2 regions of the Variovorax sp. GW821-FHT09B01 genome follow, and region 2 is predicted to be linked to the other one. Evidence: riboswitches for the same ligand, from Rfam matches in the RefSeq annotation. Region 2 holds a riboswitch; the other holds the start of a gene.
The links. A riboswitch is a leader RNA that binds a small molecule or an ion and turns the genes downstream of it on or off. The one in region 2 is predicted to bind ZMP and ZTP.

Region 1: it holds a riboswitch for ZMP and ZTP, as region 2 does, so the genes downstream of both, glyA (serine hydroxymethyltransferase) here and AC07RV_RS02905 (tetrahydrofolate dehydrogenase/cyclohydrolase catalytic domain-containing protein) in region 2, are expected to answer to the same signal.

The regions. Positions count from the first base shown of each region.
Region 1 is NZ_JBWKPQ010000002.1:12,941-16,315, reverse strand. It holds gene AC07RV_RS07180 (DUF748 domain-containing protein) at 1-305, opposite strand, end outside; gene AC07RV_RS07175 (lytic transglycosylase domain-containing protein) at 908-1,774, shown strand; ZMP/ZTP riboswitch at 1,819-1,953, shown strand; gene glyA (serine hydroxymethyltransferase) at 1,995-3,239, shown strand; gene nrdR (transcriptional regulator NrdR) at 3,270-3,375, shown strand, end outside.
Region 2 is NZ_JBWKPQ010000001.1:685,199-688,573, reverse strand. It holds gene prpR (propionate catabolism operon regulatory protein PrpR) at 1-1,426, shown strand, start outside; ZMP/ZTP riboswitch at 1,471-1,551, shown strand; gene AC07RV_RS02905 (tetrahydrofolate dehydrogenase/cyclohydrolase catalytic domain-containing protein) at 1,655-2,509, shown strand; gene AC07RV_RS02900 (hybrid sensor histidine kinase/response regulator) at 2,506-3,375, opposite strand, start outside.

The sequences.
Region 1 (3,375 bases), on a different contig from region 2:
AACGACTGCAGCTCGGCATCGGCATAGATGCGCCGCACGGCGACCTGGGTGTTCTTGCCGTCGGCGGTGGCGATGCGCAGGTTGTTGAGCGTGAGCTCGAGGGTCCAGGGCTTGAAGCCGATGCGCTCCACCGTGACCTGGCGGCCCAGCTTCTCACTCGCGATCTTCTGCAGCTGGCTCTTGGCGATCGGCGGCACCGCCAGCCAGGCCAAGACCCAAAGGCCCAGAAGCACGAGCAGTGCAACGATCCCGCGTCGCAACCATTTGTTCTTTCTTAAGCTTTGTATCGAGGCGGCAGCATTCATTCGCGCGAGTGTGCCCCAAACAGGCGGCAAGCCAGAAACAAGAAAGCCCGGTGACGCGACGAATGTCATGTCACCGGGCTTGATGGCGGGCATACGACCCATTGCCATCGTTTCGCTCGACCGGAAGTCGATGGTTCCTGTCGTGCTGGCAGCAAGAGATTGCCGCCGTGGATCCTCCGCCGTTCGAGCCCGCGGCTTGCACCGTGACTGCCTGGCTTCGGAAAGCACCTGAAAACCTCAGGCCTGTTCAGCTTAGGCGCCCCTTCCCGGCTTTTCAAACCCGATTTTTCAAGGGATTTCCCTTAAGAAGGATGCGGTCCCGGACACGGATTTGAAACATTTGTTCGACACTTTTAAGAATTAAGACCGAATTCCTTATGCTTGACCGGGTATTTAGCAACGATAGAATCCCGCCTGCTCCGATCGCCCGACGCGACGGAACCACCCTGTATCCGCTGCCGACTCCCCCCGGCTTGATCAGACGGCCGCGCACCTTATCCCCCTTGAGCGCGGAATCTGATTGGTACCAATCCAAGCGCCGCTGCCTCCATCCCATCGCCCTTCCCGGCGCTGCGACAGGTGCCGCACAGAAAGGAAGAGCGATGAACAAGGCGTTTGATGCCACGGCCCGCGGGCTGAGGACCTTCGTGTCCGATGTGGCAGACGGCTTTTTTGAAATCACGCACAACGGTTTCGCCCTGCTGGGCCTGGCCATCGTGTTCGCGGTCCTCGCCCTCGTGGCGCGGCCCGACCTGCGCCATCAAGGCGAAGAACAGCTCATGGGCTGGCTGCAGTCGCGCAAACCCGCGCCCGAAGCCACCGACCTCGAGCCGACCGCGATCGAGCGCACCACGGCCGCGAGCCCCGGCGACCTGCCCAAGCAGCAGGCCGCCGTGGCTTACTGGCTCAGCAAGAAGTACCGCGTCGCGGCCGAGCCGCTGAGCGTGCTCGTGGCCGAGGCCTACAACATCGGCAAGCACACCAAGCTCGATCCGACGCTGATCCTCGCGATCATGGCGGTCGAGTCCAGCTTCAACCCGTTCGCGCAGAGCCAGGTCGGCGCGCAGGGGCTGATGCAGGTCATGACCCGCGTGCACGGCGACAAGTACGAGCCGGCCGGCGGCACGCTGACCGCCTTCGACCCCGTGACCAACATGCGGGTCGGCGTGAAGGTGCTGCAGGAATGCATCGCCCGCGCCGGTTCGCTCGAAGGCGGCCTGCGCTACTACGTGGGCGCGGCCAACCTCGAGGACGACGGCGGCTATGCCGGCAAGGTGATGGCCGAGCGCGAGCGCCTGCTGCAAGTGGCCAGCGGCCGCGCGCCCTCGCCATTCGCGCCGACGCCACCGGTGCTGCGCCCGCAGCCGCTGCCCCTGCCGGTGGTGGCCCCGGCCAAGCCCGACGAGGCGACCGAGCCGGCCAACGGCCCCACGCCGCCCAAGGTGGCGCTGCTGTCGGCCGTGTCCTGAATCTCCTTTCGCCCGCCGCCGGGCCGGTCCGATCCGCTACACTCGACCGGGTACGCGACTGGCGATAGGCGCGGTGCCGACAAGGCACCCGCGCTGACGTGGACTACCACTGGGAAGCGTACCGCCTGCGACGTCGCTCCAGACGCGCAGGCGATCAGCCGTTCGCCTGGGCAGCCCTTGTTTGGTTGAAGAACAAGGACCTCGTCTTCAAAGGACTGCCATGTACCAACGCAACATCCTGGTCGAACAGACCGATCCCGAAATCTGGGCTGCCATCCAGGCCGAAAACGCGCGCCAGGAACACCACATCGAGCTGATCGCGAGCGAGAACTACGCCTCGCCGGCCGTCATGGCCGCGCAGGGCTCGCAGCTCACCAACAAGTACGCCGAGGGCTACCCGGGCAAGCGCTACTACGGCGGCTGCGAGCACGTCGACGTGGCCGAGCAGCTGGCCATCGACCGCGTGAAGCAGATCTTCGGCGCCGAAGCGGCCAACGTGCAGCCCCATTGCGGCGCCTCGGCCAACGAGGCCGTGCTGCTGGCCTTCCTGAAGCCCGGCGACACCATCATGGGCATGAGCCTGGCCGAAGGCGGCCACCTGACCCACGGCATGCCGCTCAACATGAGCGGCAAGTGGTTCAACGTGGTGAGCTACGGCCTGGACGCCAACGAAGCCATCGACTACGACGCGATGGAACGCAAGGCGCACGAGCACCAGCCCAAGCTGATCATCGCGGGCGCCTCGGCCTACTCGCTGCGCATCGATTTCGAGCGCTTCGCCAAGGTGGCCAAGGACGTCGGCGCGATCTTCATGGTCGACATCGCCCACTACGCCGGCCTGGTGGCCGCGGGCGTCTACCCGAACCCGGTGCCGCACGCCGACATCGTGACATCGACCACCCACAAGAGCCTGCGCGGCCCGCGCGGCGGCATCATCCTGATGAAGTCGCAGCACGAGAAGGCGATCAACAGCGCGATCTTCCCGGGCCTGCAAGGCGGCCCGCTGATGCACGTGATCGCCGCCAAGGCGGTGGCCTTCAAGGAAGCGCTGTCGCCCGAGTTCAAGGCCTACCAGCAACAGGTGGTCAAGAACGCCCAGATCGTGGCCGAAACGCTCACGCAACGCGGCCTGCGCATCGTGAGCGGACGCACCGAAAGCCACGTGATGCTGGTCGACCTGCGCGCCAAGGGCATCACCGGCAAGGAAGCCGAGGCCGTGCTGGGCAGCGCCCACATGACCATCAACAAGAACGCGATCCCCAACGACCCCGAGAAGCCGATGGTGACCAGCGGCGTGCGTGTCGGCACGCCGGCCATGACCACGCGCGGCTTCAAGGACGAAGAGGCCCGCATCACCGCGAACCTGATCGCCGACGTGCTCGAGAACCCGCGCGATGCCGCGAACATCGACGCCGTGCGCGCCAAGGTTCACGCGCTGACCAGCCGCTTCCCGGTCTACCGCTGACCTCGAAGAAGAAGAAGAAGCCCTGACCGCATGAAATGCCCTTTTTGCGGTCATCTCGAAACGCAGGTCGTCGAGACCCGCGTTTCGGAAGACGCCGACTTCGTGCGCAGGCGCCGCCAGTGCGGTGCCTGCGACA
Region 2 (3,375 bases):
GCTGATGTACTCCGAGGACGCCGTGCGCCAGGCGCTGCAGGACGCCCTCCACCTGGCACGCCACGGCCATGCCGAGCGCGCGCGCCACGAGCGGCTCGGCACCATCCTCGGCCAGTTGCAGGACGGCGTGGTCGCGGTCGACCTGCGCCAGCGCATCGAGGCGCTGAACCCCGCCATGGCGCAGCTGCTCGGCGCTTCCGTGGCGGAGCTGGTCGGCCGCGCGCTGAGCGAGGTCGAGCCCGTGCTGGACCTCGGCGCCACCCTGCGCCTGGGCGAAGCCCCGGTCGAGGAGGTGCTGCAGATCGGCATGCGCACGCTGGTCGTGCGGCGCGCGCCCATCGTCGAGAGCGGCGAGGTCACCGGCGCGCTGCTGGTGTGCCGCGACCCGGCCGTGATCCAGCGCGCCGACCGCCACCTGCGCGCCAACCAGCGGCAACGCGGCGCGCCCACGCGCTACCGGCTCGAGGCCTTCGCGGGCGACAGCGCCGCGGCACGGCGCGTGCGCGAGCTGGCGCGGCAGTGCGCGGCCAGCGACGCCACCGTGCTCATCGTCGGCGAGAGCGGCACCGGCAAGGAACTGGTGGCCCAGGGCATCCACAGCGCGAGCCGGCGCGCCACCCAGCCCTTCCTGGCCGTGAACTGCGCGGCGCTGGGAGAGAGCCTGCTCGAAAGCGAACTGTTCGGCCACGAGGAAGGCGCCTTCACCGGTGCGCGGCGCGGCGGCAAGACCGGCCTGATCGAGGCCGCCCACACGGGCACCCTGTTCCTCGACGAGATCGGGGACATGCCCCTGGCGCTGCAGACCCGGTTGCTGCGCGTGCTGCAGGAGCGGGAGGTGCTGCGCGTGGGCGCCACCGCGGCGGTGCCGGTCGACCTGCGCGTGATCGCGGCCACCCATGCCGACCTGGCGGCCCAGGTGGAGCGAAGCCTGTTCCGGCGCGATCTGTACTACCGGCTCGCGGTGCTGCGCATCGAGACGCCACCGCTGCGCGAACGCGGCGCCGATATCGCGCCCCTGGCCGCGGGCCTGATGTCGCGCCGCGCGCCCGCGGCGGGTGTGCCCGCGGACCAGGCATCGGCCTGGCTCGCCGCCTTGCTGGAGCTGGCCGCGGGCTACGGCTGGCCCGGCAATGTGCGCGAACTGGAGAACCTCGTCGAACGCCTGCTGGCCTGCCACGGCTACCTGGCGCCCGAGGGCCGGCTGGACCGCGCCCGGCTGCTCGAGGTGTTCGCCGAATGCACGCAGGCGCGCCCGGCGCCCGCGCGCAATCGGCTGCTCAAGGGGGCGCGCACGGCCGCGGAGCGGCAACGGGTGCGCGAGGTGCTGCAGTCGGTCCAGGGAGATCAGGACCAGGCCTGCGCCATTCTCGGCATCAGCCGCTCGACGCTGTGGCGGCGGTTGCGCGACGAGGGGTCGAAGGCCTAGGCGGCCTTCCTCGAGAGGGGCCGCACGGCCGTTGTCCGATAATCGCGTCGCCGCGCAACTGGCGAACGGATGGAGCACCATCGGGGAACGCGGCCATCGTCACGCCGATCGCCTGGGCATGTCTGTCGTCTTTTCAGGAGTTCCGACGATGAGTGTCCGCATGCCCGCGCCGCACCGGCGCATCCTTTCGCTTCCCCGGCTTTCGCCCTTCCGCTCCGGAGGTGCGCGATGACCGCCCCGACGCCCTGCATCCTGCTCGACGGCAAGTCGGTCGCCACCACGAACGAGGAGGCGCTGCGACAGCGGGTCTTCGCATTGAAAGCGAGGAACGGCGAACGCACTCCCATCCTCGCGACCCTCCTGGTCGGCGACGATCCTTCGTCCGCGACCTACGTGCGGATGAAAGGCAATGCCTGCCGCCGCGTCGGCATGGATTCGCGCGTCGTGACGCTCGATGCGCGCGCGACGACCGCGGACGTGCTGCGTGAGATCGATGCACTGAACGCCGACGAACAGGTGCACGGCATCCTGCTGCAGCATCCCGTTCCCGCGCAGGTGGACGAGCGGCAGTGCTTCGACCGCATCGCCATCCGCAAGGACGTGGACGGCGTCACCAGCCACGGCTTCGGCCGGATGGCATTGGGCCAGCCCGCCTTCGGCTCGGCGACGCCCGCGGGCATCATGCGGCTGCTCGCGCACTACGGCATCGACGTCGCCGGCAAGCGCGCGGTGGTGGTCGGCCGCAGCCCGATCCTCGGCAAGCCGCTGGCGATGATGCTGCTGAACGCCGATGCGACGGTGACCGTGTGCCACTCGAAGACCGCGAACCTCGCCGACGAGGTGCGGCGCGCCGAGGTGATCGTCGGCGCCGTCGGCCGGCCGCGCTTCATCCGCGGCGACTGGATCCGCGACGGCGCCATCGTCATCGATGCCGGCTACCACGAGGGCGGCGTCGGCGACATCGGGACCGAGGGGCTGCTCGAGCGCTGCGCGGCACTCACGCCGGTGCCGGGCGGCGTGGGGCCGATGACGATCTCGACGCTGATCTCGCAGACGCTGGAGGCGGCGGAGCGCGTGGCCTAACCGTGGCGCTCGGCGCGCTCGTCCTGCGCGCCGCGAATGATCTGGTGCAGCGTTCGCAGCAGCACCTCCGGCTGCACCGGCTTGAACATCACGACCAGCCCGCTGGCATAGGCCGCGCGCACCCGCTCGGGATCGGTATCGCCCGTGACCAGGATCGTGGGCACGCGGCGGCCGGCGAGCCGGCGCAGTTCCGCGGTCGCCTCGATGCCGTCCTGCGGATCGGCGAGCCGGAAGTCGATGAGGAAGGCGTCGAAGCCGTCGGGCGTGGCGCGCACCTGCGCACTGGCATCGGCGAGCCGGCAGGTGATCTCGATGCGCTCGCAGTAGGGCGCGAGCCACATGCGCACCGCCTCGCCCACCGGCTGCTCGTCGTCGAGCAGCAGCACGCGCGGCGGCACCAGCGGCAGTTCGATGATGTCGGCCTGCGCGGTATCGGGCATGGCCGCGGGCGCGATGGGCAAGGCGGTGGGCACGGGCGGGCGGCGCGGCAGGTCGACCCAGAACACGCTGCCGTGGCCGAGCCGCGAGCGCACGCCGATCTCGCCGCCGAGCAGGTCCACCAGCCGCTTGACGATCGCCAGCCCGATGCCCAGGCCGCGCGCGACGTCGCGCTGCGGGTTGTCGACCTGGTAGAACTCGTCGAACACATGCGGCAGGTGCTCGGGCGCGATGCCCAGGCCGGTGTCCCACACGGCCAGCCGCAGGCGATCGCCACGCGGCCGCGCGCTCACGAGGATGCCGCCCTGGCGCGTGTACTTGAGCGCGTTGTCGACGAAGTTGGTCAGCACGCGCAGCAGCAGGTCGCCATCGGTCTGCAGCCATTCGGGCGCGGTGTGGAAGCGCAGCGCGAGGCCCGCCTGCTGGGT